DNA from 3 places in the Lysinibacillus sp. SGAir0095 genome. Region 2 is predicted to be linked to each of the others. Evidence: riboswitches for the same ligand, from Rfam matches in the RefSeq annotation. Region 2 holds a riboswitch; each other region holds the start of a gene.
The links. Region 2 has a riboswitch for thiamine pyrophosphate ahead of thiT (energy-coupled thiamine transporter ThiT). Riboswitches for the same ligand answer to the same signal wherever they lie in the genome.
Positions count from the first base shown of each region.

Region 1: linked by a shared signal. The riboswitch ahead of C1N55_RS03130 (ABC transporter substrate-binding protein) and the one ahead of thiT (energy-coupled thiamine transporter ThiT) in region 2 are both predicted to bind thiamine pyrophosphate.
Region 3: linked by a shared signal. The riboswitch ahead of thiM (hydroxyethylthiazole kinase) and the one ahead of thiT (energy-coupled thiamine transporter ThiT) in region 2 are both predicted to bind thiamine pyrophosphate.

Region 1 covers NZ_CP028083.1:619,764-630,613, forward strand. The annotation lists gene C1N55_RS03110 (TatD family hydrolase) at 1-154, opposite strand, end outside; gene C1N55_RS03115 (ABC transporter ATP-binding protein) at 144-890, opposite strand; gene C1N55_RS03120 (ABC transporter permease) at 887-1,648, opposite strand; gene C1N55_RS03125 (thiamine-binding protein) at 1,648-1,938, opposite strand; gene C1N55_RS03130 (ABC transporter substrate-binding protein) at 1,941-2,957, opposite strand; TPP riboswitch at 3,067-3,176, opposite strand; gene C1N55_RS03135 (hypothetical protein) at 3,400-3,672, shown strand; gene C1N55_RS03140 (GNAT family N-acetyltransferase) at 3,787-4,287, shown strand; gene C1N55_RS03145 (hypothetical protein) at 4,493-4,939, shown strand; gene C1N55_RS03150 (helix-turn-helix transcriptional regulator) at 4,941-5,162, shown strand; gene C1N55_RS03155 (DUF4386 domain-containing protein) at 5,221-5,916, shown strand; gene C1N55_RS03160 (ABC transporter) at 6,232-7,350, shown strand; gene C1N55_RS03165 (ABC transporter permease) at 7,361-8,554, shown strand; gene C1N55_RS03170 (ABC transporter ATP-binding protein) at 8,574-9,479, shown strand; gene C1N55_RS03175 (hypothetical protein) at 9,603-9,851, shown strand; gene C1N55_RS03180 (YkuS family protein) at 9,877-10,122, opposite strand; gene C1N55_RS03185 (hypothetical protein) at 10,253-10,453, opposite strand; gene C1N55_RS03190 (phosphatase PAP2 family protein) at 10,489-10,850, opposite strand, start outside.
Region 2 covers NZ_CP028083.1:3,485,007-3,495,856, reverse strand. The annotation lists gene C1N55_RS17300 (AAA family ATPase) at 1-2,196, shown strand, start outside; gene C1N55_RS17295 (magnetosome magnetite crystal formation protein family) at 2,391-2,723, opposite strand; TPP riboswitch at 2,857-2,964, shown strand; gene thiT (energy-coupled thiamine transporter ThiT) at 3,088-3,645, shown strand; gene map (type I methionyl aminopeptidase) at 3,981-4,733, shown strand; gene C1N55_RS17280 (hypothetical protein) at 4,756-5,487, opposite strand; gene C1N55_RS20830 (polyphosphate kinase 2 family protein) at 5,749-6,009, shown strand; gene C1N55_RS17270 (GNAT family N-acetyltransferase) at 6,172-6,723, shown strand; gene C1N55_RS17265 (beta-class carbonic anhydrase) at 6,797-7,396, opposite strand; gene C1N55_RS20625 (hypothetical protein) at 7,488-7,628, opposite strand; gene motA (flagellar motor stator protein MotA) at 7,997-8,800, shown strand; gene motB (flagellar motor protein MotB) at 8,784-9,545, shown strand; gene C1N55_RS17250 (PfkB family carbohydrate kinase) at 9,901-10,850, shown strand, end outside.
Region 3 covers NZ_CP028083.1:3,949,427-3,960,276, reverse strand. The annotation lists gene C1N55_RS19455 (energy-coupling factor transporter transmembrane component T family protein) at 1-311, shown strand, start outside; gene truA (tRNA pseudouridine(38-40) synthase TruA) at 334-1,086, shown strand; gene rplM (50S ribosomal protein L13) at 1,301-1,738, shown strand; gene rpsI (30S ribosomal protein S9) at 1,761-2,153, shown strand; TPP riboswitch at 2,318-2,417, shown strand; TPP riboswitch at 2,472-2,570, shown strand; gene thiM (hydroxyethylthiazole kinase) at 2,738-3,478, shown strand; gene thiD (bifunctional hydroxymethylpyrimidine kinase/phosphomethylpyrimidine kinase) at 3,475-4,290, shown strand; gene thiE (thiamine phosphate synthase) at 4,280-4,918, shown strand; gene C1N55_RS19420 (3-oxoacyl-ACP reductase) at 4,905-5,666, shown strand; gene C1N55_RS19415 (S8 family peptidase) at 5,794-6,768, opposite strand; gene C1N55_RS19410 (alpha/beta-type small acid-soluble spore protein) at 6,991-7,251, shown strand; gene C1N55_RS19405 (DUF421 domain-containing protein) at 7,368-8,000, shown strand; gene C1N55_RS19400 (GNAT family N-acetyltransferase) at 8,083-8,751, opposite strand; gene C1N55_RS19395 (carbon-nitrogen hydrolase family protein) at 8,806-9,663, opposite strand; gene C1N55_RS19390 (2-keto-3-deoxygluconate kinase) at 9,824-10,138, shown strand; gene C1N55_RS19385 (ABC transporter ATP-binding protein) at 10,201-10,850, shown strand, end outside.

The sequences.
Region 1 (10,850 bases), 1.3 Mb from region 2:
CTACTAGAGAAAGGCCATGATTTCTGATGCAAGAGGCCAAGTCAAAGGACACAGCCACCAAAGCTTCCACATGATGTACCCTAAGCCCGTTTAATATCTCATCAATATCTTTCTCTTCATAATGGTCAAGGTGGATATGTGCATCAATCATCATTGGTGATTTCCTCCTTCATGTACTTGAAAATTTGTCGCTTTAATTGGAAGAATTCATTTGCTTCGAGTAAACGCTCATCTCTTGGACGTGAAAAGGGGACAATGATTTCTGCTTTTACATGTGCCGGCCTTTTGGATAAGACATAGATACGGTCTGCTAAAAATAATGCTTCCTCAATACTATGAGTAATAAACAAAATAGATTTTCGGTTTTCTTCCCAAACAGAAAGCAGCCATTTTTGCATCTTGATTCGCGTAAATTCATCTAATGCTGAAAATGGTTCATCTAAACAAAGAAGGCTTTGTTTGCTGAGCAACGCTCGAATAAATGCGATTCGTTGCTTCATCCCTCCGGATAATTCACTTGGATAGGAGGATTCAAACTCTGATAATCCAGCCTTTTCAAGCAACTGTTTTGCTTCCTCATAATCTGGTTTTTCCTTCAACTCTGCTGCTAGTACTACATTTTCTAGCACTGTACGCCATGGGAATAGGGAGGGGTGCTGAGGCATGTAACTAATCGAGCCCTTTTTTCCATTTATCGTTTCACCGTTCAGCTGAATCGTTCCATAATCAGGAGTTAGAAGACCACCAATGAGCTGAAGAAGTGTGCTTTTTCCACTGCCGGAAGGTCCAAGAATGGCAACAAATTCATGGGTTTTCACCTGCAAATTCATTTTTTCTAGTACTGGTAGATGTCCAAAGGCCATGTTCAATTCAGTTATTGTAAGACTCATTTTATTCCCTCATTTCGTCCCTTAACTACTAGTTTTTCCATAAGACGGATTACCCCGAATAAGCAAATACTTAATAACATGATAAAGCCTATTGCAACGAATACGCGATCAATGCGAAATGACGATTGAGCAAGTGTCATATAAACGCCAATCCCTTTTTTGGCACCAAGCCACTCTGAAATTACAGCGCCCATTACACTGTATGTGGCTGCGATTTTTAAACCAGAAAAAATGGAGGGAAGGGCATGTGGAAGCTCCAGTTTCCAAAAGATTTGTTTATTTGTTGCCCCAACCATCCTCATATAATGCTTTAGCTCAGGTGCTGTTTGCCTAAAACCATCCATGCTTGCTACAACAATGGGGAAGAAGCAAACAAGACTAATGATAATAAGCTTAGGGAATAGACCAAAGCCAAACCAAATAATAAGTAACGGGGCCAACACGATCGTCGGGATATTTTGCGATAAAATCAAAAGTGGATAAAGGACTTCATTTACTTTTGGCAATCGATGGAGAATAGTGGAAATGGAAATTCCGACACTGCAGCCAATAACCAGACCAATAATCGATAAATAAATGGTAGCAAGTAAATGCCCATAAAAATCACTAAAGAAAGTAGTAGCCTCTATAATAACATCGCTTGGAGCAGGCAATAGCCATTTTGGTGTCTCTGTTATTCGTATGAGCAGCTCCCAAAGCAGAAATAAAAAGAGGAGGAAGAAAAGCGACCTTCCTCCATGCATACCCATCTTTTGCATTAATGATATTTCTCCGTTAATGTCTCCATCGAAATTCCAGTTGGTTGGTACAAAATTTTCATCTGAGTAATTACATTGACACTACCTAATTCAATCATTTTTTCATTCATTTTTTTTATGATAAGTAAAAGCTCTGAAAGTTCCCCCTCCATTGTTGTCTCTAAGGGCTGAACTTTATATTTCACACCAGCTGCATCGATAATTGCGATTGCTGCATCAACAAATGGGATTACATCTTCAAGTTCTTTTGTTTTTGGAATGATTTGTACACTAATTAATGAATTTGCCATTTTTATTCTCCTTTTTCCGGTAGGAATTCATTTGTAAATGCTGTTTCAGGGGTAAATTCACCTTCTAAAACACCGTTTTCTTTCATCCAATCCGCATAATTTTGCCAAACTTCAAGTTTTTGCTCGCCAAAGCGCGGTGCATCATCCTGATATTTGTCTGCAAGCCATTTTTGACTTTCTAGTACAAGCTCAGTATCTAATTCAGGAGCTGCTTTAGAAAGGATAGCTGCTGCATCCTCCGGGTTTTTAATTGCAAATTGATATCCTTGAGAGGCTGCCGTTACAAAGGCTTTCACCGTTTCCGTTTTTTCTTCAATCATATTTTCGTTTGTTGCAAGGACTGGAGTATAGTAATCCAGTTTTTCACTATAGTCTGTTAAATACACCATATTGATGTCTTCTCCCCGAAGTTCAGCTTCAATGCCTGTCCACGCGTAATAAATCCAAGCAAAATCAATTCCTTGATTAGCCATTGTGAAAAAGTCGGCATTACCCGAATTGACGATATCTAGCTTATCGATATCTGCTTTTTCAGTGTTCATTAGTGTTTCCAACACGGCTTGTTCGATAGGGGAGCCCCAACCGCCATATACTCGATTTTCAAAATCCTTTGGCGAATCAATATTTTTGTCTGCTGGTGAGGCAAAACCGGATGTATTGTGCTGAATCACAGCTGCAATGGATACGATAGGGACATCCTGTGTTCGAGCGAGCGTAATCGATTCTTGGTAGCTTACACCAAATTCTGCTTTACCTGAAGCTACAAGCTGATCGGCACCTGCATCACCTGGTTGAATGATTTCAACTTCTAAACCTTGTTCTTCAAAATAGCCATTTTCTTTGGCGACATAAAGTCCAGTGTGGTTCGTGTTAGGTGTCCAATCCAACACAACGGTTACTTTTTCTAAATTTTCCTTCGGTTGCTCGTTAGAAGCGTTCGAGTCTGTTTCTGTTTCGTTCGATTGGCAGCCAACAAGCGCGAAAACTGCCATCATTACTAAGATGTAAAGTCTTTTCATGGGAATCCTCCAATAGAATGAATTAATCCATAAAAAGAAGAAATAAAAAACGCCCAGGATCAAAATCATCCCAGACGTAACCAACATTCATTTCAACATGAAAGAAAATCAAATTGAAGCCAATGTTCCCTACGCTGGTGTTAACCAAATCAGGTTCAAAGGGTTAGTATCATACGGATACAGTCTCAGCTGGCTAAACCAGCCCCCCTACATTCTTCTTGATATGAACTTACATTTCCTATTTTAGACATAATTGTGATAAAAGTTCAATATTATTCTAAAATATGATAGAGAATAATAGAATTGGCGGCAAACTTCTAGCGTCAGCCCGAACATAATTAGAATTCTAAGTGTTGACCATGTTACAGGAATAGAAGAGTTTTGATATAATTAAAAAAGAGAATCTATAGCTTAAAAAGAAATAACTTAGGAGAGAAAAACAGTGCCAATAGCTATCATTATATTAGTACTCGCCATCGTATTGGCAGTTTATATTAGTCGCAACAAGGCCACGAAAAAAAAGCTTTTAATATGGGGTGTAGCGGCCATCGTTGCCATCGCACCTTTACTGTCTTGGATTGCGGGGATTTTATTTGGGATGGATGAAGGGGACGGTTTTGTAGGATTTACAGTGATGATCTATAGCTTTGTTTTACTGGAAGTTATCGGATTTGTTCTTGTATATCTCGGCATTTTTAAGAGAATGAGAAGATAAGTGTTTCTACAAGTTTAGAAGCACTTTTTCTTTTGCAAATCTTTGTGAAAGATTTTATTGTAATCCGGTGTAAATAGAATTAACATGAATTTAAAACTTGGAAGAGGAGATTTTATGACACTAGAAATTACATTTCGCGACGCCACATTAGAAGATTTACCGAAAATTGTAGAGATTTATAATTCAACGATTTCAGGCAGAATGGTCACAGCAGACACTGAGCCGGTAACGGTTGAAGATCGATTGAAGTGGTTCCATGAGCATACCCCTTCTAAAAGACCTCTATGGGTAGTGGAAACAAGTGGGGAAATCTGTGGATGGGTTAGCCTTCAAGACTTTTATGGAAGACCTGCCTATCAAGCAACTGCAGAGGTTAGCATTTACCTAGATGAAAATTTTAGAGGACATGGCCTTGGAAAAACAGTATTATCCAAAGTAATAGAGGTCGCGCCAAGCTGTGGAGTTGAGACTTTACTAGGTTTCATCTTTGGCCATAACGAACCAAGTCTTCGCTTATTTGAAAAATTTGGCTTCGATAGATGGGCGCATCTCCCGGAAGTGGCTACTTTGGACGGAGTAAAAAGAGATTTAGTAATTTTGGGAAAGAAACTATAAAATTAAATAAAGTACTATATTTCAATTAAAAAGAGTTGTCTCAAACTACATATGAGGCAACTCCTTTTTTTGTTGAACAAATAGCAGAAGAAATTTCTTTGGAAAACTAATGTAATTTGTAGTTAACTTTTTGTATGGTTCAACATACAATATGTATAACAAACTTTACATGATGTAAAATGAAGTATACATGGGAGGTGAAGAGATGACCTATCAAGAAAAGAAGAGCATCGTATCATTGATTAGTGCCATCCTTATTTTTGTATCCTATTGCTTGTATATGTACCCGCGTTACCCTGAAGAGGGTCTGGAGTCGATGGAAACCTTTCATTATTGGAGTTCTTTCGTACTTATTCTGACAGTGTTTTCAATCGTGGCACATATTATCATCAGTATTCTTTTTAATATTGTCTTTAGAATGACAACAAAAGAGAGGGAACCAAAATTTGCAGATGAACTGGATAAGTTAATCGAATTAAAAGCGTTCCGGAATTCATTTTTTGTGTTTATCTTAGGCTTTATTCTTGCCATGGGTTCACTGATTATCTATCAGCCATTACAGGTGATGTTTGTTATCCTAATTGCTTCTGGATTCATATCTGATGTAACTGGATCTGCTACAAAACTATATCACTATAGGAGAGGAGTATAAGATGGGCAAAAATCTTGTCGGCAATCACATACGAAAATTACGATTCAACCATGACGAAATGACACAGCAGCAATTGGCTGACAAGGTGGGTGTAACAAGGCAAACAATCGTGTCTCTCGAAAAGGGAAATTACTCGCCATCTCTAGAACTGGCATTTCGTATTGCTAAATCCTTTAATTTACCATTGGAAGAAGTATTCTTCTATGAAGAGGAAACAAAGTAGAAGAACTTTGATTGATAGGGTTTACCGTTTTGATTTTATTCGACAAAGGGGATAATAGATGAGTTCAGATAAGAAAACGGCAAAAATTGTAGGAGTTCTGTTTTTACTTGCAGCCATTACGGCGGTAATTGGTCTTAATTTATATGATCCTATATTAAATGGAACAGACTATCTAAATAGAGGCACCGAACATGCAAACCAGGTAATACTAGGTGCAATTATGGAGTTGATTCTTGTGGTTTCAGTAGTTGGTACTGCAACAACAATGTTTCCTATTTTAAGAAAGTATAATGAAACCATAGCTCTTTGGCATGTTTGTTTTAGGTTCCTTGAAGCTGTTATCATCACTGTGGGGATAATAAGCGTTCTTTCACTATTGACGATAAGTCGGGAATTTGTTGCAGGTGGATCTCAGAATGCTGCCTACTATCTAGCTTCAGGGACTCTTTTAAAAGCGATACATGACTGGACATTTTTACTTGGCCCTCTTTTCATGCTTGGTATAAACACAATAATGTACAGTTATATATTTTACAAGACTAAGCTGGTACCTAGATTCATATCAACGCTGGGTATAACAGGAGCAATACTAGTTTTCATTTGTGCTTTCTTAGTCATGTACGGTGTATTTCCACAAGTTTCACTATGGGGTGGAATTTTTGCGTTACCAGCCATTTGGCTTATCGTTAAAGGGTTCAATAAATCTGCTATTGCTTCCATATCTGTTCAATCAGAACACGACCAGATAGCATAAACCTTTTAAAGATAGCCAAGGATATAAAGCTCACTAGCGAAAATTTGTTTTATGGCAGGCTATAAAAACGGTGATTTTTTAGGGGAAAATGCGCCTCCAATTGTTAGTTACATCTAACATTGGAGGTGCATTTTTATATTCGTCAATTTCCCTCTGAAGGAGAAATAAATAGAGAGCAGCTGAAGTTTTTTGCGTAATATCCAACTCTAATTTTATATGTACATAATAGTCGGAAAATTTGGTATACTGATAAACGATTCCCTTTCTTTGGAAATATAGTAGTTTTATAGAAACAATATTAATAGGAGGTTATCTATGTGGAAGCTGTTAAAGAATGATTTGATTATAGAAAAAACAAATAAGAAAAATATAATTGCTTGTATCGTAGTGGCAATATTCGTTTTTGGACTATTTTATTATGTGAAAGTTGAAAATTCACAAAAACTTATAGATGAAAAGGCAAGTGAATATCAATCTGTCGCATCAGCCCTGACAAAGTTTCAAACGGCAGATGCCATGGATTACGGGAATGGGAGCGATTTGTATTATAACTTGCTCCAACAGCAACGCCATGTTGTGAATCAAAGTATGGCTCTAAAAATAGACCGTCCACAGTTATATTTGGATACGGGTATTAAGCTGGCAGAGTTAAGAGCAAATGCTTTTGAATTAGAAGGCTATGAAAAGGTTGCGACGAATCTTCCGACAAAAACAGAGAATCAATTGGATTCCATACTCTATGAATTCATGGACAAAACAGGAATCTTGGTCTCACAGGAGGCGTTGTCCTTCTTTCCATTTCTCGTAAATCTATTTATGATGCTAGGTTCTTTTTGGTTTATTTTTATCAGTATTTTTTCATGTGGAATTTTAATTGAAGAGTTTCGTCATACTTCATTAATAAAAGGATATCCTGTTTCCTTTGATCAATATGTGCTGGCAAAATCTACTTCAGCAATGCTCATTGTCTGTATTTTTATAGTAGAAATAATTATTTGTAGTTTGCCCTTCATCTACTTTTATGGGGTAGGGAACCCAAAGTATCCGATTGCTATTTATGATGGCAGTTTCAAAGTAATCACAACTTTCGAATACATAGGAATTGCCTTAGTCTATATGATTTTTATATCGATTTTTACCATTTTGTTATCCGTTATTCTAAATGTGATATTAAGAAATATGTATTTAACTTTGTTTGTTCAATTGCTGTTGTTTATTGCTCCTTCTTTATTTCCAGCGTTAGTTAGCCTTGTTCCATTTAATCCATTTAACTATATGAACTTTACTAATCTATTAAATGGACAAAGCCTCGAGCTTGCAAAGCCAATCGGATTAGAAATAAGCCATGGGTTAATCTATCTCGGAGTCAGTATTGTGCTGATGCTGATTGCTGTAAAGCTATTCTTTACTACTGGAAAACTAAAAAAAGTATAGGAGGGGAACTATGCGAGCCTATTTTAAGTTTGAATTTATTCAATTTTTGTTCAATAAGAAGAATATCGCCATCTATGTCATTCTACTGTTTTTTGCATGCTTCTACGCATTGAAAATTGCGCCATCCTATGACCCGATTGAGAAGGTTGATAGAGATGAGATTGAAGCAAGATTCCTAACAAGGGAAGATTTTCTTAACAACGTAGTCATTGATGAGAATACATATCCTTTAACACAATTTGCTGCTGCCATTTTTCCTGAATGGAATGAATATGATCAACAACGGTTGGATGCCTTAGATGACAATGATATGAAGAAGTACGCAGAGGCAACTTATAAGTGGTATGAGTACTCGGATTTTATGATTTTTAGAAATGGGAAGGGGTTTCTTTATTACAATTCCCGTTATTATACTGCAGGAAACCTGTATGCAACTGAAGATGGACATTATGCCTATATGTATTCTGCTAGTCGTTTTAAAGGTTATGCCGATGGAAGTTCTGATCTATCGATAAATGTTTTCGAGGAAAGGACGGCTTTGCAAACATTGCAACGGCTACTCCATGGATATTTACCTTTGATTCTTTTAATCGGTTGTATTCTCTTTACTGCTGATATCGTATTAAAAGATAAACGGAATCCAACGTTAATAAAGGGGTTCCCCATATCAATCTGGAGTAGGCTTCTTGTAAAAGGTGGGGTTGCTTTAATAGGGAGCATCCTAACTGTTATCCCATTGTCTGTTGGGTTCTTCCTAATAGCAATTCAAAATGGGTTAGGTGATTTTAATTTACCGGTACCGATTTTTAGTTATGAGGCAAAAGCCTTTACGTCGATTGCAATGGGAGAATATCTATTCCAGAATGCCTTATTAATTCTTTTTTGGTTTGTTTTGTTGATTTCTTTGCTATTGCTGGTAAGTGTTCTCGTTAGAAATGAGTTTGCTAATTTAGTAGTAGGATGTGTCGTGGTTTTTGCCGAATTTTATTATTATGTGAGAGGGCTTGGGTTTGTAAAGGATATACAATGGTACCCATCGAGCTATGTTCAGGTTGGGCAGATCATTGCAGGGTATCGTGAGTATCTCAATAATTCGGTAGCGCTAACACTGGCAAATGGTCTTCTTGTGATGTCTTTATGTACAGTCATTTGTCTCCTTATCACATTCATAGTTAGTAATCATAGAAGGTTTAAGTTATTTTGATGAAACAGGAGGAAGCGGTATGATTGAGCTAAAAAATATAGGTGTAAATTTTTCAGGTAGAGATATTTTAAAAGAGGTTTCAATCACTTTCCACCCTGGAGAAATTATCGGTCTAGTGGCTCCCAATGGAACAGGAAAATCTACGCTGATGAATGTCATCATGAACTATCTTCGACCAACTACTGGGAAAGTGCTTGTTAATAATGAACTGGAGTATACAACGAAAAAGAATGAAGTGAAAATTCACAAGCTCGTTTCGATGATGCCAGATCAGAGTGATTTATATAATCATCTTTCTGGGAAGCAGCATCTTAAAATTTATTCTTCCATGTGGAAAAGCAACCCGGCATTGATTGAGAGCACGATTACAGCACTTGGAATGGAATCATATATCAATAAAAAAACTGGGACCTATTCATTGGGGATGCGTCAGAGACTTTGCTTTGCTATGCAAATTGTGTCAGATACGCAAATCATGCTAATGGATGAAGTAATGAATGGCTTAGATCCTACGCAAGTAGAAATTATTTCGCAAATCCTGGTAAAGAAAAAAGCGGAAGGAAAAACGATTATCATTGCTTCTCACTTACTGGAAAATTTGGAGAAATACGCAGATCGTATTTTCTTTGTGAAAAATGCGAAGCTAGATTTAATTGAGGATATCTATAAGGACTTAGGAATCAACGGAAATATTGTGATTCGTGTAACAGAGGGGACGCCGGAGTTAAATGAAAAACTATCGCAAGCCTTCCCAGAACTGAATACCCAATTGCTGGCCAGTGGCGTAACACTAATTGACTTTCCCAATAATGATTCTGGAAAATTGGAAAGTATTTCAGCTTTCCTAAGTGAACATCATAAACAAGAATTTAGTGTAGGAAAAATGACGCTTGGCGATCTTTATTCAAAATATTATCACGAATAGGGAGACCTCAGACAGGTTTCAACAGTAATTAAGAGATACTAAAAAAATCGATTTGGCACAATAATTGTGAGCAAATCGATTCTTTATTTTAGAAGTGGAAAATTGTCCACGAGATTTGAGATTGTGGAAAAACATTTGGGAAAGGCGAAAAAATTGTCCACGAGAAGTGGGATCGTGGACAAATATCTGGAAAAGATGAAAAAATTATCTGCGATAAGGATCCTCGTGGACAAATATCTGGAAAAGACGAAAAAATTGTCTGCGAGAAGGAGCCTCGTAGACAAATATTTAAATAATATGGGAGACTTGTCCTCGCCAAACAATCTCTCGGCTATTCCAATATCAAAAGGAGCTGTACTCGAGTCTAATTGACTCCAGAACAGCTCCTTTTTAATGATTAATGGAATAGCTTTTCTACACGTTCGCAAACCTCATCAGCAGAAAGACCCGTTGCATCGATAACAGGTCCTTTAACTGTAGTGTCGCTCATGCCCATCATATTGTCATCTTGACCTGTAATTACACAAGCATCGCAATTTTTTGCATCTGCTTCACTACGAATTTGGATTACTTCATAGCCTTTTGCTTTCAAGGCTGCTTCCACGTTTGATAGTGATTGTTCTACACCAATTGTATTCGCCATAATTCTTACACCTCCCATAAGTAATGTGCCAAAACAGAAGATGAATTATTCATTCAATCTAAAAAAATAAGTTAGCTAAAAAAAGATATTACACTTTGAATCAAGTGTAATACCCTGAAGTGGTTCTAAGCTAAAAGCTGCTCAGTTTCTTTGCATGCTTTTTCTTTAAACCGCGTCTATGCATTTCGAGTTTAATAAGGGATAAGGCTTTTTTGCACTCAAAAAAATGATTTAAATCATATAACGACTGTCGTTTTTTTTGTTTATACAGTTTCTTTTCCTTCTTGTACTTCATATACAAATCGGCCAGTTCTTTATCTGTTAACTTCATTATTTTTCACCTATCTTTATATAAACAAATAGTAGTTAATTTTTTGAATTTGTCCTCGGCAATTTGTTTAAATCGCTGTGACTAATGAAATACCACCAAGCACAAATGATAAACCAAGTATAGCCAAGTGACCACCCGGCTAATACATCAGATGCAAAGTGACGTCCTTCTGTTACTCGTGAAAGGCCAATTAGTACAAAAATAATAATGGCCATAATCCAGCCTACTTGGGAAGCCTTCTTTGATTTAACCAATCGGCTAAATACAAAGGCAAGGGTCAAAAGAAATAAAATTCCATGGGTTGCATGACCAGAAGGGAAGCTAAATGTGGTGAACTGATCGACAATTTCGGGACGTGGTCGTTCAACGACACGTTTTAAAAATTGATATAATCCGT
Region 2 (10,850 bases):
CAAAAGCTTAAAGAATTAGAACAACAAAAACCAATTCACGAACAAATGAAAAATGAATATGAAGCGGCCATTCGTGCGAGCAAGATTCAGCCATTAAATCAACAATGCCATGCATTACACAAAGAAAAGGTGGAAAAGCAAAGCCATTTAGAAAGTGTAAAGCAAAGCTTAGAAGTGGCTAAAAAGAATCTGTCGGAAGCAAATATAGCGTTTGAGATAGAGAGTGCTAAACAACAGGAACGTGATCATGCAGCTCAACATTTAAATGATCTTCAAAAATTATTACCGCGTTATGAACAAATTGAAGCATTAAGCAAAAAGGTTCAGTCTCTACAGCTTGCTGAAAAGGACGCTCGAACTGCTTTAGCAAAAATTGAGCAAGAGTTTAATGGGGAAAAGGAAAAAGATGTTCAGCTTAACCAGCTAATCGAACAGCTAGAAGAGAAAACGGAAAACTTCAAGGAGCTTCTAGAACAGCAAAGTAACTTAAAAGAAGTGATTAACCTATTTTCAAACTATAATCAGTTGAAAAATGACTTGAATGGCCTACAAGCGAATGCAAATCAAGTGGAAAAAGAATACGAGATTGCACAAGAAACTTACGAATTAGAAGAAGGAAAATGGCTAACGAACCAGGCATCACGACTAGCAGCTAGTTTAGTTCCTGGGTCACCTTGTCCTGTCTGCGGCAGCAAAGAACATGGGCAGATCCTTGCTGAACATACTGAGATTGTTGATGAAGCAACTATTAAAAAGTTAAAGGCAAGTCTTGCCGAAGTTGAGCAAAAGAAGTATAGAGATGAAGCAAATATAAGCGCCCTTAAAGCAAGAGTAACTCAATGTGAACAAGAGCTTGAAAGACATCATGCAACACCAGAAAAAGAACAGCAGTTTGTTCAACAGTTCAATAATTTGAATCTAACAATTGAGCAACTGAAAAATGACGATGCAAAACTAGTAGCCTATAAAAAGAATCAAAAACAGTTGAAATTAGTACTTGAACAATTAGAAGGAAGACAAAGACAGCTAGAAGGAAAACACCATCAAACGAAAGAACAACTTTTAAAGGAAAGTACAGTTTTAACAGAACAGCAAAAGTCTATACCAAGTGAATTACAGCATATTTCACAATTACACAAGGCAATTGCAGATTCTGAACAGCATAAGCTAACTTTATTTTCTCAATGGGAAAAGGTGCAAAAGCATTTACATGAGGTGGAGAAGTATGTTGCTACAACAGAAGAAGTTGTAAACCAAACAGCAAAACAAATTGAGAATCTTGAAGAAAAGCTTCACCGAGCAAAAGAAGAGTTTAAACGGGCAATGCATGAAGCTGCCTTTGAGAACTATAAGCATTTTGAGTCTGCTATTCGAGATGATTTCCAAATTAATCATCTCCAGAATCAATATATGGAGTTTTCGAAAGTGCTTCATACAATAATTACTCAAGTTGAGCAAGAGAGTGAAGAGCTGGAAGGAAAAGAAAAAGTAGATTTAGCAAAAATTGAAGAGGCGTTAAATACATTAAAGCTCGAATATGAAAATACGCTTCAAACACTTAATCGCTCACTCGAATATGAACGCCAAGCCATAGACTTCTCCGAGAAATTAGATCACGTTGCAGATAAGATATTCCAGCTTGAGGAGATGTCTAGTCAAATAATCGATTTATACAATCTATTGCGCGGTCAAAATGGTAAAAAAATATCCTTTGAACGATATGTACAAATGGGTTATTTAGAACAAATTACAGAAGCGGCCAATATTCGATTAAAAAATCTATCAAATGGACAATATTATTTACAATGTTCAGATAGACAGGAATCCCACGGACGCCAAAGTGGTTTAAGCCTAGATGTGTACGATACGTATACAGGTCAATCGCGAGATGTTAAATCGTTATCCGGTGGAGAGAAGTTTAATGCTTCCTTATGTCTGGCTCTAGGAATGGCGGATGTAATTCAAAGCTTCCGAGGGAATGTGAAAATCGATACGATGTTTATCGATGAAGGTTTTGGCTCCTTAGATGAAGAATCCCTAATGAAAGCAATTGATACATTGATTGATCTTCAAAAATCCGGACGAATCATTGGCGTTATCTCACACGTATCCGAGTTGAAAGCAGCAATTCCTGCCATTTTACAGGTCGAAAAATTAAAAGAGGGCTATAGTAAAACGTCCTTTCTGCTTAAGTAAAAAACGGCGGAGACCTTAGTAGTCTCTGCCGTTTATTTTATAGCCTGTCCTTGATGATTTTTTCTTATCCATTACTTTTTTGATTATGGGATATACAATTGGTGCCACCTTCATAATCGTTTTTATGGTTTTTCCCAATTTCATAGATAATGCACTCCTTCACCTTTATAAGAACTATACCCTTAAAAGGTACTTTAGAAACCTACCCGGAAAACTCGATAGGCTTGAACTAAATTCCAAATGATCACTCCGATCGTGATAGCAAAATAAATTCCCATCAAAATGAACATCTTCATAATGTATCCGTTCATATTGTCATAGTTCATAGAAAATACGCCGATTAACCCCAAGATAACTAAAAGAATAGAAAGAACTGTGGGAATGGAGTGTGATAGCATTGCGCGTTTTGCATGGTACTTTACTTCTTTATCTTTAATGACGAAGTAAACGATAATAGGCAATAAAAAAGGTGCAAACAATAAACTAACATAACAAATGGCAGAAAGTATTTTATTATTATTTTCCATGTATTCACCTCGTTATAATTTTTAATTATATATGGAAGTGATTGACAATATAAAGGATTCGTATTCATATTCTAGTTGAAAAAAACATATAGTTTGATACAATTAGTAATGTTCTAACAATTAAACAAAATGTATTTACCACAAGGGGAGCTGATGAAGTCAGCTGAGATTATGCACTTGTTGCATTAACTCTTTGAACCTGTAAGCTAGTACTTGCGTAGGGATGTGGATAGAAACCGACTCCAATTGGCGTTTAGGCTCTGTCCTGGCGCCATTTTTATTTTTGGAGAAATCTAGACTTTATATTATTAGGATTTCTATCCTTCTCTTAGGTTCCAATTGAATTAAAGAGAGGAGATTTGTTATGAACAATAAAAAACTATTAATGCTCGTTGAGATTGCGATTTTTGCGGGTATTGGTCTGGTACTGGACCAAATTTCATTTAAATTCTGGGCTCAAGGTGGCTCCATTAGCTTTGTAATGTTACCTATCCTCATCATGGCGGTGCGTTGGGGAATCTTAGCAGGTATTACCACAGGCTTACTAATTGGTGTTTTACAAATGAGTTTTGGAGCTTACATCTTACATTGGGTTCAAGCGTTACTTGATTATGGAGTAGCATTCTCAGTTGTAGGTCTTGCAGGCATATTCCGAAAACAAATTCTTCGAGCAGCTCATGAAGTTAATAAGAAAAACATTACCCTTTATATTGTATTGGGGATAGTAGTTGGCGGACTATTGCGCTACGCAGCACATGCAATTGCCGGTGCTGTTTTCTTTAGTGAATACGCAGGCGATCAAAATGTTTGGCTATATACAATAATTTATAATGGTTCTTATATGATTCCAGCAATCATCCTAACAGCCATCGTAGGTTCATTAATTTTCACTGCAGCCCCAAGACTTTTACAAACAAAATAAATGACAAAGACGACCAGAAGTAATTAAGGTCGTCTTTTTCAATTTATTAAACCGTCGAGGAAACGTATTGTTAGGGAGAGATGGAAGTGAGATGCGATTCATAAGGTGGATGAAACACATTGCTATCCCAAATTGGCTCGAGCTTCGTGTGTACTCAGGCTACTCACCTAAGGAACACTAAATCAAAATTTATATTTGTGAATTATATGTTGGCTAAAGAACGTATTATAATATTTGAATTCAAAAGCCCTTCTTCAAGATTACATGCCCAATAATTTGTTATGATTGTGGTATATTATATAGAGATATGTAAATAGGAAGAAGGAACATTTAAGATGATTGTACAAACAAGTGAAGAGTTAGCAGCGTTAAAAAAGATTGGACGAATTTGTGCTGAAATTCGTGATGCCATGAAAGCAGCAACAAAACCAGGTATTACAACAAAGGAATTAGACGAAATTGGCGGCCGTATGTTTGAAGAAGCAGGAGCAATTTCAGGTCCTAAAGGGGAGTATGATTTCCCTGGCTTTACTTGTATTAGTGTCAACCACGAGGTAGCACATGGTATTCCCGGTTCTAGAGTTATAAATGAAGGTGACATGGTAAATATTGATGTATCTGGTTCATTCGATGGCTATTTTGCAGATACAGGAATTTCTTTTGTTGTGGGAGATGGTCACCCTGAAAAAGAAAAGCTTTGTAAAGTAGCAAAATCTGCATTTGAACGAGCAATGACAAAAGTTAAAGCGGGATCAAAACTAAATCAAATTGGTAAAGCAGTAGAACGTGAAGCTAGAGATAATGGGTTAACAGTGATTATGAATTTAACTGGTCATGGTGTAGGGCGTGCTTTACATGAAAAGCCAGAACATGTATTAAACTATTTTGATGCTTGGGATACTACCATCCTGAAAGAAGGAATGGTGTTAGCGGTAGAACCATTTATTTCCGAAAAAGCGGAGCATATTGTGGAAGCGGGAGATGGTTGGACATTTATCACACCAGATAAATCCCTTGTTGCCCAGATTGAACATACGATTGTTGTTACAAAAGATAAACCGATTATTCTTACACAAATTGAGGACTAAAAAAGAATCCTGGCACTTGAGGTTATTTCAAGTGTACAGGATTCTTTTTTATTAGGAACAGGCCCACAATCATAACGCCTGCTAAGAATAGAGCTGCTGTCGTAACTAAAAGTTCGTCAAAACCGTTTTGAACTGCAATTCCGATATAACACCATATAAACACGGCTGGATAGGCAATATCAAAATGATGAAATCTCAGATGTAGTGCAATGGCTGTTCCAAAGGTCATTAGAATCACGGCCCAAAGAGCATTACTTATTCCAAAACCTGACCATTGATATTCTACTAAAAGGTAACAGCAATTTAAAATCAGTAAGAAGGTTGACCAACTAAAGTAAATCGAAACGGGTATTCGTATTGTAAGCATCTCTTTTTTCAACGGATAAGAATAATAAAGTACGAATAACGTTACAACTTGTATGAATAAAAGTACAGTTGATAAAACGAAATAATCGCTATGCCAGCTCCAAAGTGTGGCAATTTGAAGAATCACTACGACTATGAACAATATCGTTTGAAAATTCGTAATAAAGAGGTCAGTCCGTCGGTACTTGATATAGTGATAAATCCAAAGGAAAAGAGATATGAAAATAATAATCCATATGTAGTAAACATAATTTGCTGGTGCAAATAATAATGGCAATCGATTTATGATATCTATTGTTGAATGCCCATTTAATTGTAGCCAAAATGCATTTAGTGTAAAGAGTGTGGCTACAATGACCGAAGTAAATAATAAGATTAGTCGACTCATTCATTCCTCTCCTTTCTATAAAATTATATACATTAACAAAGCTTTGAACAACATTTTCCATTAACATACAATAATAATAAAGATATTTAGGAGTGAACGTGATGCAAAGAATTGAAGCTCTAGACTTAAATATAACAATCGATAAATAAGAATACAAAAAAGAACTAGAAAAGCTCCAATATGAAATGCTTAATATTCAACAATTTCTCTTAAAAATAAATTTAGTCTAATAATTGTATTTGAATGGATGGAGAAGAACAATTGGCCCGTTTTAATGAGCGTCAAACTAATCCGATGAAGGCATGGAAATTGACCGCTGAAGACTGGCGTAATCGTGAAAAGTTTGATGAGTATGTGGAATGTGCTAATGAAATGTTTGAGAAAACGGATTCCTTTAACGCACCTTGGGTTTTGATTTCAGGAAATAATAAGCATTATGCTCGCATAAAAGTATTAAGAGAAACAATTACTCATTTAAAGCAGGCGGCAGGACAAAAAGGATTAACGATTACTAATTTTTAATTTTGAAAGAAGGAATTAATAAAAGAAGCTTGAATTAAAGAAATAGATAATGTGCAAAATAATGGAAACATGGCTAGTCGTAAGATACTTCAAGAAAGGCTTTAGGGTACTTTTGTGATGGTGAAAAAGTTTTTGAATTTATTACATAAAAAGGGTGATAAGTTGGTAAAGATTGAGGGGGATCGCTTATTATTACGCACCTTTGTAGAGTCCGATGCTAGAAGTTTAGCTGAACTCATGAGAAGGAATAAATTTTTCTGGTCCATACATGAGCCGCTTCATGAAGAAGAATTTTACACTGAAGAGGCGCAATTTAAGAAAATATTAGAAAGTATTCATTTACTTCGTGCAAATCGGGAATTCTCATTTGGGATTTATCCCAAAGGCAGCAATGCATTAATTGGACATATATCCTTGTATGCCATTAAGAGGCTTCCATACAATAGTGCATTTATCGGCTACTCAATTGATGAAAGGTATACACGTAAAGGGATTGCAACTGAAGCGATAAAAGAAGTTATTAAATTTGCATTTCATAATGTGAAGCTGCATCGGATTGAGGCTTATGTATCACCCAAGAATGAAGGTTCCATTAAAGTACTGGAAAATGCCCAATTTGTTCGGGAAGGTTTATTAAGAGAGCTTTTGTATATTAATGGGAGCTGGGAAGATCATTATTTATATTCTTTACTTCAAGATGATCTTAGAAAATAAAATGGGGCTATCCTGCTTATCATACAATTTGTTTTAGTGCAATTGTATTTAGGTAGGTAGCCCTCTTTATTTCTTAAAGGAGTGTTTCTGTTTCACTTTCCTTTAAATTGGTATTCCCATCAGCAAGTAAATCTAATTTACCAGTATTCGGATCGATGACAAGTCCGTGAACCGGTGTCATTTTTGGCATCAAAGGATGATTACGAATCATATCAACACTTTTTAAAACACTTGTCGAAACATCCCCAAACCCTCGAAGCCAGTCAACAATGTCGATTCCAGAATATTTAACCGTATTAAAAATATCTTCATTGATTCCACGTTCAACCATATGCTGAATCATTACTTCTGGATCTATGGCACTCATGCCACAATCATGATGTCCGATTACATAAACCTCGTCGGCTTTTAATTCATACACAGCTACTAATATGCTTCGCATAACAGCTCCGAAAGGATGACTGACTTGAGCTCCTGCACTTTTTACTATTTTGACATCACCATTTTTCAAATTCATTGCTTTAGGCAGTAATTCGACTAGACGAGTATCCATACAAGTTAAGATCACCGATTTTTTGTCAGGATATTTGGATGTAATGTAAGGCTCGTACTGTTTGAATTTAACAAAGGACTCATTAAAGCTTAGGATTTCATTTAAAGAAGTTCCCATCATTCACTCAACTCCTATTCATATATTTATACAAATTCATTATATACGAAAAAAGTCAACAAAACTCGTTAGAGAATTTTGTTGACTTAATATTTTAGAATTTTTCTGTTGGTTTTGGATCGATTCGTACTGAAGATTTAGAATCTAATCCAACACGTAAATAGTGAATGAACATTGCCATTGCAATCATTAACACAACGAAAAAGCCAGCTACAGTTGAAATAAACATACCCATTGTTGAAAGACTCCTTTCTAAACTAACAATTGTCTTGGAACCTATTATACTATATATCTTTTATGAATTGTAAGATGGAACGAAAAAATATCTTGCCAATTTCATGAAGGACTGAGAAGCGTTAGCCTTTTCATAAAATTTATGAGTAAAAGCAGTAAAGCTAGCAGTATGAAAAAAATTTATGTCCCGCGAAAAACTAAATGTTAATACCATTTATAGAAAAAAATATCTATTTAGTTAAAGGAATTTAAAAGTTTGTAGAAATTTTGAAATATATTTAACTTGTTTCAATCAATCTGTCATATGACTGTAAAAAAAATAAATTATTTGTCGAAAAAAAGAATAGTAGAAGATTTGGAGGAACATATATGGATATATCAACGTTAGTCGGAATCGTACTCGGAATAATTGCTGTATTTGTCGGGATGGTTGTAAAAGGTGCAAGCTTAAGTATTTTAATTAACCCTGCGGCCTTTCTAATAATAATTGTCGGAACAGTCGCTACAATTGCTGTGGCGTTTCCGATGAGTGAGTTAAAAAGAGTCCCTAAGTTATTTAAAATTCTTTTCACTGAACAAAAGGGTACAAGTGAAGTTGAGATTATAAAAATGTTTTCCCAGTGGGCAGATTTAGCTCGCCGAGAAGGGTTGTTAGCACTTGAAAGTAAAGCAAGTGAAGTGGAAGATCCATTCTTAAAGAATGGGTTAACATTGGCAATCGATGGTCAAAATGCTGATTATATTCGCGATGTGCTGACAGAAGAAGTAGAAGCACTTGAAGAGAGACATGCGAGTGGTGCACTAATTTTCTCGCAAGCAGGTACATATGCGCCAACCTTAGGGGTACTTGGTGCCGTTGTTGGTTTAATGGCCGCATTAGGGGATATGAGTGATATCGATAAATTAGGACATGCCATAACAGGTGCATTCGTTGCAACCTTACTCGGTATTTTCACTGGTTATGTACTTTGGAACCCGTTTGCGAATAAACTAAAGCGTAAATCTGCAGTTGAAGTGAAACAAAAAAGTTTAATGATCGAAGGCATCTTATCTGTATTGGAAGGGGAAGCACCTCGTGTCATTGAACAAAAGCTAGCATCTTATTTACCAACGGAGGAACGCCGTAAAATCACAGACGAAAGTGGGGCGGGTGGTAATGGCAAAGAAGTCTAAAAAGAAAAAACATGATGAGCATGTAGATGAATCATGGCTATTACCCTATTCGGATTTAATGACCCTATTGTTAGCCCTGTTTATTGTTTTATTTGCTTCAAGTTCAATAGATCAAGAAAAACTTGATAAAATGTCAGCTGTGTTTAATGAGATTCTTGACGGTGGTACAGGCTTTATGGATCATACTTCGGTGGTGGAAAAGCCTGATGCCGTAACAGATGGAATTTCCGCAGAGGAAGCCGCCTATCTTCAAGATCAGCAGGAACTAAAGGAAATTCAAGATCGACTTGATAATTTTATCGCGGTTAATGAATTAGAAAGTACATTTGCCACAAAAATGACCGATGAGGGGTTATTAATAACAATCCGAGATAGTATTTTGTTTGATCCGGGGCAAGCAGATGTAAAGCAAGATTATGTTGAAATTGCCGATGAATTATCAAAAATTTTGAAATTAGACCCAGCAAGACATATTGTGGTTACTGGACATACAGACAATATTCCTCAAAATACAGAAGAGTTTAGCTCAAACTGGGAACTATCTGTTATGCGTGCAGTAAACTTAATGAAAATGATTATTGACAGTAATCCTGAGTTGGATCCTAAATTTTTCAGTGCAAAAGGTTACGGCGAATTTAACCCGATAGCATCAAACGACACGGCAGCTGGACGAACTCAAAACCGCCGTGTAGAAGTACTTATTCAACAATTGGTACAAGAAGATGGCAGTAAAGTAAATGAATAAAACTTACCCACACCAGGACTCGGAAGTATCTATGCTTTCGAGTTTTTTTTGTTGAAAAGTAACTAGAAACTAATAAGATTATAAAATTTCGGCAAGCCTAACTAGCTATGCGATAAAACTCATGCACATGGACAACTATTGCTCATTTCACCAAATCTTGTCCACAAGCGTGATTCTAAAGGGGAAACCTTTAGCCTTTCATCAAAATTTCTCCAAGTACCTAGTTTTCTTGGATAAATTGTTTCCATCTCTCCAAAAATATCTAAGAATTAAAAAATTTAATTATCCTTTGACTAATTACAAACAAAAGTTTATAATTTAAAACAAATGTTTATAGATTGAGGTGGAATACCGAGTGAATGAAAAAGAGCAGCTCGTTCTTCAAACTATCAAGAACAACCCTTTTTTATCACAACAAGAAATGGCTGAAGCGTTGAATATGTCTCGTCCTACTCTAGCCAATATTATTTCGGGCCTTATTAAAAAAGGTGAGATTGTAGGACGAGCTTATGTGCTGCCAGAAAGAAATTCAATTTTCACAATAGGTGGGGCGAATGTTGACCGGAAGTTTCACATTGCTGGACACGTTCAATATAGTACGTCCAATCCCTCGACTGTTACCGAAAGTGTAGGCGGTGTCGCAAGAAATATAGCTGAGAATTTAGGTCGTTTTGGGAATGAGGTTAAGTTAATTACATTGATGGGTCAGGATCAAGGAGCGAAGTTTATCGAAAAAGAAAGTCAGGCATTTATGAACCTTGACTATGTCGAAATGTTGCCGGATTTAAAGACGGGTTCATATAGTGCAGTATTGGATTCTAAAGGTGAATTGATTCTGGCTATGGCCGATATGTCAATTTATGATTCTTTGTTGCCAAAATTCTTAACGAAACACGAGGCACTTTTAAGTAATGCAAAGTGCATTATTGTCGATCTAAACTGTCCAAAAGAAACGGTAGTGTATTTACAAAATCTTGCGACTAAACGAAATATCCCGTTTGCCATTATTCCAGTATCAGCACCAAAAATTAAAAACATGCCTGATAATCTAATGGGGGTTACTTATTTTATATGTAATCGTGATGAAGCCGAAGCTTACCTCAATATCCGAATATTAAACGACCAAGATTATTCAAGGGCAGTTAAAATGCTGATGGAAAAAGGTGCAAGTAATGTCATCTTAACTTTGGGTGATCAAGGGGCAATGGTCGGAAGTGTGGAAGGCATCTTTTATTTGAAGGCAGAAAAGCTAAACGAGATTATCGATGTAACCGGTGCAGGAGACGCATTTGTTGGTGGATTTAT
Region 3 (10,850 bases), 460 kb from region 2:
TTGCCCTTCGCTTTATACCGACATTAATGGATGAAACAGATAAAATTATGAAAGCGCAAATGGCACGTGGTTCGGATTTAAGTGCCGGGCCTTTAAAAGATCGTGTGAAGGCTGTTGTGCCACTTTTAGTACCGCTTTTTGTCAGTGCTTTTAAACGGGCTGAGGATTTAGCAACAGCTATGGAGGTACGAGGATATCGTGGAGGAGAAGGACGGACGCGATATCGCCAGTTAAAATGGGATTGGCGCGACACAGTATGTTTAGTTGTATTTGTCATTATGACGGCATTATTGGTATTTTACCGTAATTAGGGATAAGTTTGAGGTGACGTGATTGAGACGTTTAAAAGCAACGATTAGCTATGATGGTACTCTTTTTGCAGGGTATCAGGTTCAACCAGGGGAAAGAACTGTTCAGCTTGAAATTGAAACTGTATTATCGAAAATGCATAAAGGCGAGAAAGTTAAAATAACTGCGAGTGGTCGCACGGATGCCCGTGTGCATGCAACTGGACAGGTGATTCATTTTGATACATCGCTTTCAATTCCACTGGATCGTTATAAAAAAGCATTAAATGTCCAATTGCCTCGAGATATCCGTGTGATAGCAGTAGAGGAAGCAGAGGCTGATTTCCATGCTAGATACAGTGTAACGGGGAAACGGTATAGATACATTTGGAATTGCGAATCAGAGCAAAGTCCTTTTCGTAGACACTATACGGTTGAAACCAATGGGGTGAAGCCGAATATCGATAATATGCAGGCTGCTGCACAATATATTATCGGTACCCATGATTTCTCATGCTTCTGTGCGGCGAATACAAGTGTAGTAGATAAAGTTCGTACTGTTCATTCATTGAACTTCTCCTGGCAGGGAGAAGAGCTTCATATGGTCATAGAAGGTAACGGCTTTTTATATAACATGGTACGAATCATTGCCGGTACCTTGTGGGAAGTTGGTATAGGGAAGAAAGAAGCAGGAGACTTAAAGAAAATTGTTGCTTCAATGGATCGCGGAAATGCGGGTAAAACCGCACCACCACAGGGTCTCTACCTTGAGAAAGTTTTCTATAAAAATGAGACATAGAACGCCCAAAATCTGGTCATACACGTACTTAGATATGTGTGCTAAAATAAATAAGCAACACGTCCAGGTGTGTTGCTTTTTTTCTTGACTTATGTGTAAATATATTATAAGATGACATATGGTATTTTCATTACCACCACAAATAAGCCCCGAAACTTATAAGTGTATACTAATGAAAAATAACGGTAATCGAATCGATTAGGAGGATATATAAATGCGTACAACATTCATGGCTAAAGGTCACGAAGTAGATCGTAAATGGTTAGTAGTTGACGCAGAAGGTCAAACGCTTGGACGTTTAGCTTCTGAAGTAGCTGCTATCTTACGCGGTAAACATAAACCAACATTCACACCAAACGTAGACACAGGTGACTTTGTTATCGTAATCAACGCTGACAAAATTCATTTAACAGGTAACAAATTAGAAGGTAAAATTTATTACCGTCACACTCAATTCGCTGGTGGTTTAAAACAACGTACAGCTGGCGAAATGAAAGACAAATACCCAACACAAATGATCGAATTAGCAGTTAAAGGGATGCTTCCTAAAAACTCTTTAGGACGTAAAATGTTCGGTAAACTTAACGTTTATACTGGAGCAGAACACCCACATGCAGCACAAAAACCGGAAAGCTATACGCTTCGCGGATAATTATTAAGAGGAGGATATACCCTTGGCACAAGTTCAATATATCGGCACAGGTCGCCGTAAAAGCTCAGTAGCTCGCGTACGTTTAGTACCAGGCGAAGGTAAAATTGTTATCAACAACCGTAGTATCGAAGAGTACTTACCATTCGAAACTTTACACTTAATCATCAACCAACCATTAGAAGCAACTCAAACTAAAGGTAGCTATGATGTATTTGTAAACGTAAACGGTGGTGGATTCACAGGTCAAGCTGGTGCAATCCGTCACGGTATCGCTCGTGCGTTACTATCAGTTGACCCAGATTTCCGTCCAGCACTTAAATCTGCAGGTTTACTAACTCGTGACCCACGTATGAAAGAACGTAAAAAATACGGTCTTAAAGGTGCTCGTCGTGCGCCTCAGTTCTCAAAACGTTAATTTTGGCGTTTCAAGACTCTCAAAGCATTTGCTTTGGGGGTCTTTTTTTATGGAAATGAGGTTTTAAGGACGATATATTTTTTCATTGTTAATGGTAAAAATCACCTAATATTTCAAACAAATATAGATTTTTCATTAATTTCGTGTAATATAGAATTTAATTAAATGTTTTGCAGGGGGACACGATTCGTGTTGAGAAGGTTAAACCTGACCCTTAGAACCTGATCCGTTAATACGGGCGTAGGGAGCAACGTACAAATTATCTATGTGCTTGTATGCTCTCCTTTTTTCGAGGAGAGCTTTTCTTTTGCAAAATTACTTTAATTGCGGGGGGACACATTCGTGTTGAGAAGGTTAAAACCTGACCCTTAGAACCTGACAGTTAAGACTGACGTAGGGAGCAATCAAGGGTGTAGTCTACCTTTTTTTGGCCTTTACTATCTAAAGTAGAGGCTTTTTTGCTCTTGGAATCACTAAAAGGAGGACAAGGAGATGCATTTTTTGAAGAAATTTCAAACAGAATCAGATGGACAAGGACAAAATGCCATGCATGCAACAAAACTAGATGGAAGAGGTGAGAGGCTATGCTAACGAAAATTAATCACGCAAAACCACTTGTTCATTGTATAACGAACTATGTTGTAGCGAATTTTACAGCCAATGGTTTACTGGCTATCGGGGCTTCACCAGTAATGGCAGATGAAGTAGAAGAAGTAGGAGATATGGTTTCGATAGCAGGTGCTTTGCTTTTAAATATTGGGACAGTCAATACCCGCACCAGTGAGGCAATGCTTGTTGCCGGGAAAAAGGCAAATGAATGCGGTGTGCCAGTTGTTCTAGATCCTGTAGGCGTTGGGGCAACACCCTTCCGTAAAAATGTCGTTATGCAACTCCTTGAACAGATTAAGATCGATGTACTTCGTTGTAATGAAGGAGAGCTGGCTTCAATCTACGGTGTCGCATGGGAGTCTCGTGGTGTCGATAGTGGCAAGGGTGATATGGACACAATCCAAGTGGCAAAAGAGGTTGCAAGGAAGTACAAATGCATCGTTGTTGTAACAGGTGAGGCTGATCTAGTGACTGATGGGGAAGACATTATACAAGTACATGGCGGAAATGTATATGCAACCCGTGTGACTGGAACAGGCTGCTTATTAAGTGCTATTTGCGCAGCAGTATTAGCAAGTAGCGAGCAACCAATGCAGGATTTGGCTTCTACGTTAAAACAATATAAAGAAGCAAGTGAACAAAGTGGCAAAGAGTTAGGGACATTCCAGTTCAAATTCATTAATACACTCCAAAAATTAGCGGAGGGATGCCAATGATAGCCTTATCAATTGCCGGTTCAGATTCTGGAGGAGGCGCGGGAATTCAGGCCGATGTCAAAACATTTCAGGAGCTTGGTGTATTTGGTACCACAGCCATTACATCCCTCACAGCACAAAATACACTTGGCGTCCATGGAATTTCTGAAGTCGCACCTGCATTTTTGAAACTACAATTAGATGCTGTACTATCAGATTTTAATGTTCAAGCAGTTAAAACAGGCATGCTCTTTTCTGCTGAACTCATTGAGATTGTAGCAGATGTGATGAAAGGACAAAATATTCCCCTTATCGTTGATCCAGTCATGGTTGCCAAAGGAGGAGCGAGTTTATTGCAAGAGGAAGCAGTGATGGCGCTAAAAACAAAATTACTTCCGCTGACGACAATTTGTACGCCGAACATTCCCGAAGCAGAGACACTTACAGGGATGTCTATATGTAATGCCAAAGATATCGAACTAGCAGCGAAAAAGCTATTGGCAATGGGCGTGCAGTATGTAGTGATGAAAGGAGGTCATTTAGCTGGAGAATTTGCTGCGGACACTGTTTATTGGAACGGTGGTTTCTTTACAATGATGACACCACGTGTCCAAACGAAGGATACGCATGGTACCGGGTGTACCTTTTCAGCAGCCATTACAGCGGGTTTAGCAAAAGGGTTAACGATAGAGGAGGCCATTATTGAAGCAAAGAAATTCATACATTTAGCCATTTCTATTCCTTTATCGATTGGAAATGGACATGGCCCGACAAATCATTTTGCGTATAAGAGGGCAAATGGGCATTGCGAGGTAATAGTCCATGAATCGTGACAGCTTAAATGTGTACTTTATAATGGGGACACTAAATTCTTCGGAACCACTAGAAACGCTAGAAAAAGCACTGAAAGCAAGGATTACGTGCTTCCAGCTTCGTGAAAAGGGAGAAGGCAGTTTAACTGGTGAAGCACTTGAGTCATTTGCACGTGCATGCCAGAAGCTTTGTAAGGCATATGGCGTGCCATTTATTGTGAATGATGATGTCGAACTGGCATTAAAGCTAGATGCTGATGGTATTCATGTTGGGCAGGATGATCTGGCAATTACCGAATTTCGGGCAAGAGCGAAAAATAAAATCATCGGTGTATCTGTACATAATGAACAGGAGATGGAGCTAGCTGTTAAAAGTGGTGCAGATTATGTGGGTATTGGTCCCATTTATGCAACGAAATCCAAAACAGATGCACAACCACCTGCTGGAGTTGATTTTTTGCAAAAGGCAAGAAGTCAGTATCCCAATTTTCCGATAGTAGGGATTGGTGGAATCAATGAAAAGAATGCAGCTGAAGTTCGTTCAAGCGGTGCTGATGGAGTATCTGTCATTTCAGTCATTTGTGAAAGTCCAAATATAGAAAAAACAATTCAGGCTCTAAGTGGGGGAAATGGGAATGAAACTAAATGAACAAACTGTGTTGATAACAGGTGCAAGTAGAGGTGTTGGTGAAGAACTTGTTAGAGCATTTGTAATGGAAGGGGCAAATGTCGTTATTAACTATTATCAGAGTCAGGAAAAGGCTGAGGATTTGGCCAAAGAGTTAGGGGATAAGGTAATTGCTTTGCGAGCAGATATACGGAATCGTCAAGAAGTCATCCAAATGGTGGATTCAGCGAAACAATACTTTAATACACCTATCACAACGGTTGTAAATAATGCACTGATTGATTTTGAGTTTAATCCGCTTACACAAAAAAATGCCTTTGAGCTCAGCTGGGCTGATTATAATAAGCAATTCGAAGGAACAATTCAGGGTGCTCTAAATAGTGTTCAAGCCTGTCTAAATGATATGAAGGAACTTGGCTTTGGGCGGATTATTAATATAGGGACGAATCTTTTTCAGAATCCTGTTGTAGCCTACCATGAATATACGACCGCCAAAGCGGCATTAGTCGGCTTTACTCGTAATATGGCCAAAGAGTTAGGTGCTTATGGTATTACGGTGAATATGATGTCTGGGGGGCTTCTAAAGCAAACTGATGCAAGTAAAGTGACAACAGCAGAAGTTTTCCAAATCATTGAATCTTCTACACCGTTGCAAAAGGTTACAACTCCGAGAGAATTAGCAGATGTTGCCCTATTTTTTGCTTCACCGTGGGGGCGAGCAATCACAGGACAAAATTTGGTGGTAGACGGTGGACTTGTTATGGATTAGGTAAGGCATCTTTTCTAACTAACATCTATTTTCAATCTACAGAAGGTAAATAAGTATAGCAATAACGTATCAATCAATATTAGAGCACATTTTCTTATGAAATGTGCTCTAAATAATTGCGGGGTTGCTAAATATGTGTTGCAGTCATCATCTCTTGAATTTTTTCAACTAAGTTAAGTTCGAGGAAACCATTCCCTTCAGAGCTTTTACGATTTCCTATTGGTAAAGTTCGTTTAATAAGCTGCGCATAAATTTCCGCTTCACTTAAAGAACGACCAAACTCTTTTTCACTTAAAATAATTAGCAGTGCTATAGCCCCGGCAATATGAGGAGTAGCCATGGATGTGCCGGAAAGAGAAGCATATTTGCTTCCTAAGTAAGTAGAAACAACTTCTACTCCTGGAGCAACCAAATCTATTTCTTCATTTGTATTCGTAAAAGGCGCGAGCTTTAAGTTATTATCAACTGCTCCAACTTGAATGACCTCATTGTATTTACCGGGATAAGAATACTCAAATGTATCTTCACTACTATCCCCTTCGTTACCAGCTGCGACAACAACTGAAATATCTTGGCTAACTGCGTTTTGAATGGCTTTATGCATTTCAGGAACATCTTCAGGACCGCCAAGAGACATTGAAATGACGCGTACTCGTTCTTGCTCGGGTCCACGCCACTCTACTGCATAATTAATGGCATTGATAATCCACTCATAATCTCCAGACCCTTGTCCAGTTAATGCTTTTAAACTTAGGATTTTTGCTTTAGGAGCTACTCCAACAACCCCTTCATTATTTAAGGTAGCGGCGATTGTTCCTGATACGTGGGTACCATGGCCATTATTATCTTCAAATATATTAGGATCTCCATCATAATCGGGAGTAAAGTTTTTCCCGTCGATAATTTGATCTTTGAGGTCGGGATGATCTGTTTCAATACCTGTATCAATAACTGCAATTACAATGCCTTCACCTTGATGACTATCTTCCCAAATTGTAGGTGCTTGAATTAAATCGACTCCTTTTGGTGTTTCGTTTGTGTTCTCGACAACCGACTCAATAGTGTAAGGAATTAATTTGACTTGTAACGGTTTTTGAATCATTTTCATCCGCTCCTTTTATTAAATTCGGAAGTTACTAGTTAGTAATTTCTCCCTTATTTATATTAGTTCAACATACAAATTTTACATTCCTTCTTCTACTATTAATTTATAAAAAATGTATATTATTTCCTATGTTGAAGGATGGTTTTTTGCATCCATTCTCATGTAAGAACATGTTTAAGCCTCTTTTGGGACATGATAGATAGAAAGGAGGGAATGATAATGGCAAGAAGAAATAGAAATAAAATTCTAGTTCCTGAGGCTCGTCAAGGACTCGATCAATTAAAGGCAAAAGTTGCTGGCACAACCGATCCAGAACAAGCCAAATATGAAATTGCAGAAGAAGTAGGGGTTCCATTAAAAGAAGGTTATAATGGGAAGCTAACTTCTGAACAGGCAGGAAAAGTCGGTGGCAGACTAGGCGGCAGCATGGTAAAAGAACTTGTAAGAATGGCTCAAGAGAATTTAAATAAAAATCAATAAAAATTGAATCTCTCTCCATAGTTTTGGTGGGAGATTTTTTATATGAAAATGTCTACTAAACGAATAGTTAAAACACGAAGTTAAATACTATAAAAAACATTAAAGGAGTTAATTGCGTGGATTTTCATTGGATATGGAAGGCTATATTGATTGTGATTGGAGGAACGCTAATACTCAGAATTGCTGGAAGAAAATCAATATCGCAAATGACATTAGCTCAAACAGTGATCATGATTGGACTGGGTTCGTTATTAATACAACCCGTTGCGGGTGAAGATGTTTGGACGACACTTTTGGTAGGAATCACGTTAGTCTTAACATTAGTAGTGGTGGAGTATATTCAACTGAAGTCTGATAAAGTTGAAAAGTTCATTACAGGCAAATCGAAAATATTAATCGAAAATGGGTCATTACATGAACAAAATTTAAGAAAATTAAGGATTACGGTCGATCAACTTGAAATGTCTTTAAGACAGCAGAGTGTAAAAGATATAAAAGACATACAATATGCAACGTTAGAACCGAATGGACGTATTGGTTACATTTTAAAAGAAGAAGCACAACCTGCCTCTAAAAAGGACATTCAATTAGTGCAACAAGAAATTCACCAATTAGCTCTTCTGATGAATTCAAATTTAGCAAATCAAATTCAATTCTCGGAGCAATCGAAAAATGATCAGCAGCCCAATTTATTCACAGAGGTGGAGAATAAACCACATAAATCAAATCAACCTAAGCATTTACAGTAACCCGGGAAATAAAAAGACTAAATAATTTCCTAAGACTCATAAAAAATACAGAGACCATACAAGTTAAGCCTCTGTAATTAGGTTATAAAATTTTAAATGGATTTTTCCATTCCATTAAGACACCGAAATTTAAAGATTCTTCATCCTCTAAATAATTAGCGACTACTGCAAGTGGCATACGCCCGCATTTCAATAAAAATGAAATGACCGGATCATATAATTCGCCACTTACTACTTTCTCAATATATCCATCGGCTGACATGTTTTTTGCATGCTTATGATAACCAGGCATTCTACCTCCGCCAAGAAGGCGTTCCAATCCCTTTTCAACCACAACATGGTACATGGCCTGCATCATAATTTTGCCAAGCCCTAAAGAACGAAAAGCTGGTCGAACACTAATATCGACAATGTAGAGTGTATTTCCGTTCGTACTATGATTGTTAATATAGCCACTGTCTGTTGCTTCATCCCATGTGTGATTTGGATGAGCTGGATCAAAATGTGTACAAACGCCTGTTAAGGAACTGACAACCTGCCCATCAATTTCAATACATAAAGCCCCCTCGGGGAATAGTGTAACATGATTCGTTAGTTGTTCTTTATTCCACCATAGTTCAGAAGGGAAGGGTGGTGGAAAGCATTCCCTTTGAATATCAATCAATTCATCAAAATCATCTTTAGAATAATTTCTTACAGCGATACGAACAGGTTTACCCTTATCAAATAATATTTGTTCACTTCGGTACAAGGATACACCTCGCTTTCTTAAAGTTATCCCGCAACAGATAAAGTAAAACAGCTTTTATCTCCAATCTGTATAAAGGTCAATACGACGATCTCTCCATGTTGTAACAGAACCTTTTTCGCGTACTTTTTCAAGTAGTTCAATATCAAGGTCGGCTGTCACTAACATATCGTTGTTAATTTCCCCTTCAGCTAAAAGCCCTTTTGGAGGGAATGGTACATCGTTTGGTGTAATGATTGCTGCCTGGCCGAAGTTTGCTCTCATAAAGTCAACAGTTGGCAATGCTCCGACTGTTCCTGTTAAAACTACATATACTTGGTTTTCAATTGCTCGAGCATGACTTGTGTAGCGAACGCGATGGAAACCATGACGATCATCTGTACAAGATGGGCAGAAAATGACATCTGCCCCTTTAGCTTTCGCCATTCGGACAATTTCAGGGAACTCAATATCATAGCAAGTTAAAATAGCAATTGTGCCTTTCTCAGTTTCAAATACCTCTAAGCCTTCCCCAGCAGACATGTTCCATTCGTGTACTTCAGTGGGCGTAATATGAAGCTTTGCCTGAGTGCCAATTCGTCCATCCGGATAGAATAAATGGGCTGTATTTCGTAGCTTCCCATCCACATTTACCACATGTGTACCAGCGATAATATGGATATTGTATTGTTTGGCGAGCTGAGTGAACAATTCGTGGTACTGTTCAGTAAATGAAGGCAGGTCATTGATAGTTAGTGGTTTGCCATTTTCCCCTTTTATGGAAAGTAATTGGGTAGTAAAAAACTCAGGGAACAAAATAAATTCGGTTTCAAACTCTAATGCAGCCTTAATATAGTGTTCGCTTTGCTTTGCAAAATCTTCAAATGACTCAATTGTATGAAGATGATATTGAACTGCCGAAACTCTTAATTTCATAGACAACCCTCTTTATAAATTTATTTGATGACTCTATTATAAAAAAATTTCTTCTTGATGTATTTAAATACGTATTAAAAAATTCCTGCTTAATTTAAGTTAAATAATATTGTAAATCTGTATACTTATGTATACAATCGTATACGAGGGGTGATTTTTTATGAAAAACGAATCAAATGAGAAAAACCGGGAAGAAGAGATGATGAATCGAAAAGAACGCCACGATCGACGTGGAAGAGGGCACCATGGTGCCAAAACATTTAGACGCGGAAGAGCACTGGCATTTTACGAAAAACTAATAGTGAGACGAGATACTTTAAAGCAACAATTAGAATCACAAGAACTAAAATCCATCCAACAAGTGATTGCAGGGGAACTAAAAGCGACAGAAGCAATTATGAATGATTTTAAAGCAGCCTTTGAGCTGGATGAAATTTCGAACACCCACTCTGTAGAGGAAGATCCTACAGAATAAATGTTACTTTTGCAAAAGGCAAAATTTAATTTAGTTATAGTGAGATAGAAAGAAGGTACTTCATGCAATCGGTATTATCCTTGAAAAGGTACTTAAAGCCATATATGGCCTTTGCAATCATTGCTCCTTTAATGATGCTGCTGGAGGTGGCAATGGATTTGGTGCAGCCAACAATCATGCAGCATATTATCGATAATGGAATTGCTAGAGATGATACATCCTATGTCATCCAGATGTTTGGGCTAATGATTTTATGCGCGGTAATAGGTTTAGTTGGAGGAGCAGGCTGCTCTATTTATGCGTCCAAAACTGCGATTAACTTTGCAGCAGATATTCGAGCAGATTTATATGAAACGATAACCTACTTTTCTAATAGTAATAAGGACCATTTTACACTAGGAAAACTCATCACAAACATTACAAGTGATGTAGAGATGCTACAAAGAGCCTTAACAATGCTACTAAAGATATTTGTTCGTGGTCCATTTACTTTTATTGGAGCAATCGTTATTGTATTTCTTACTGCCCGGGAGCTGTTTCCGATATTATTGGTTGTTGTCCCAATACTAGCTTTTTCGATATTCTTTTTCACAAAACTATCTGGAAAGCTATTTTTAAAGGTACAAGAAGCTGTGGATAGCGTAAATACAAAAGTGCAAGAGAATCTAGCCGGCATTCGAGTGATCAAGGCATATAATCGCAAAAATCACCA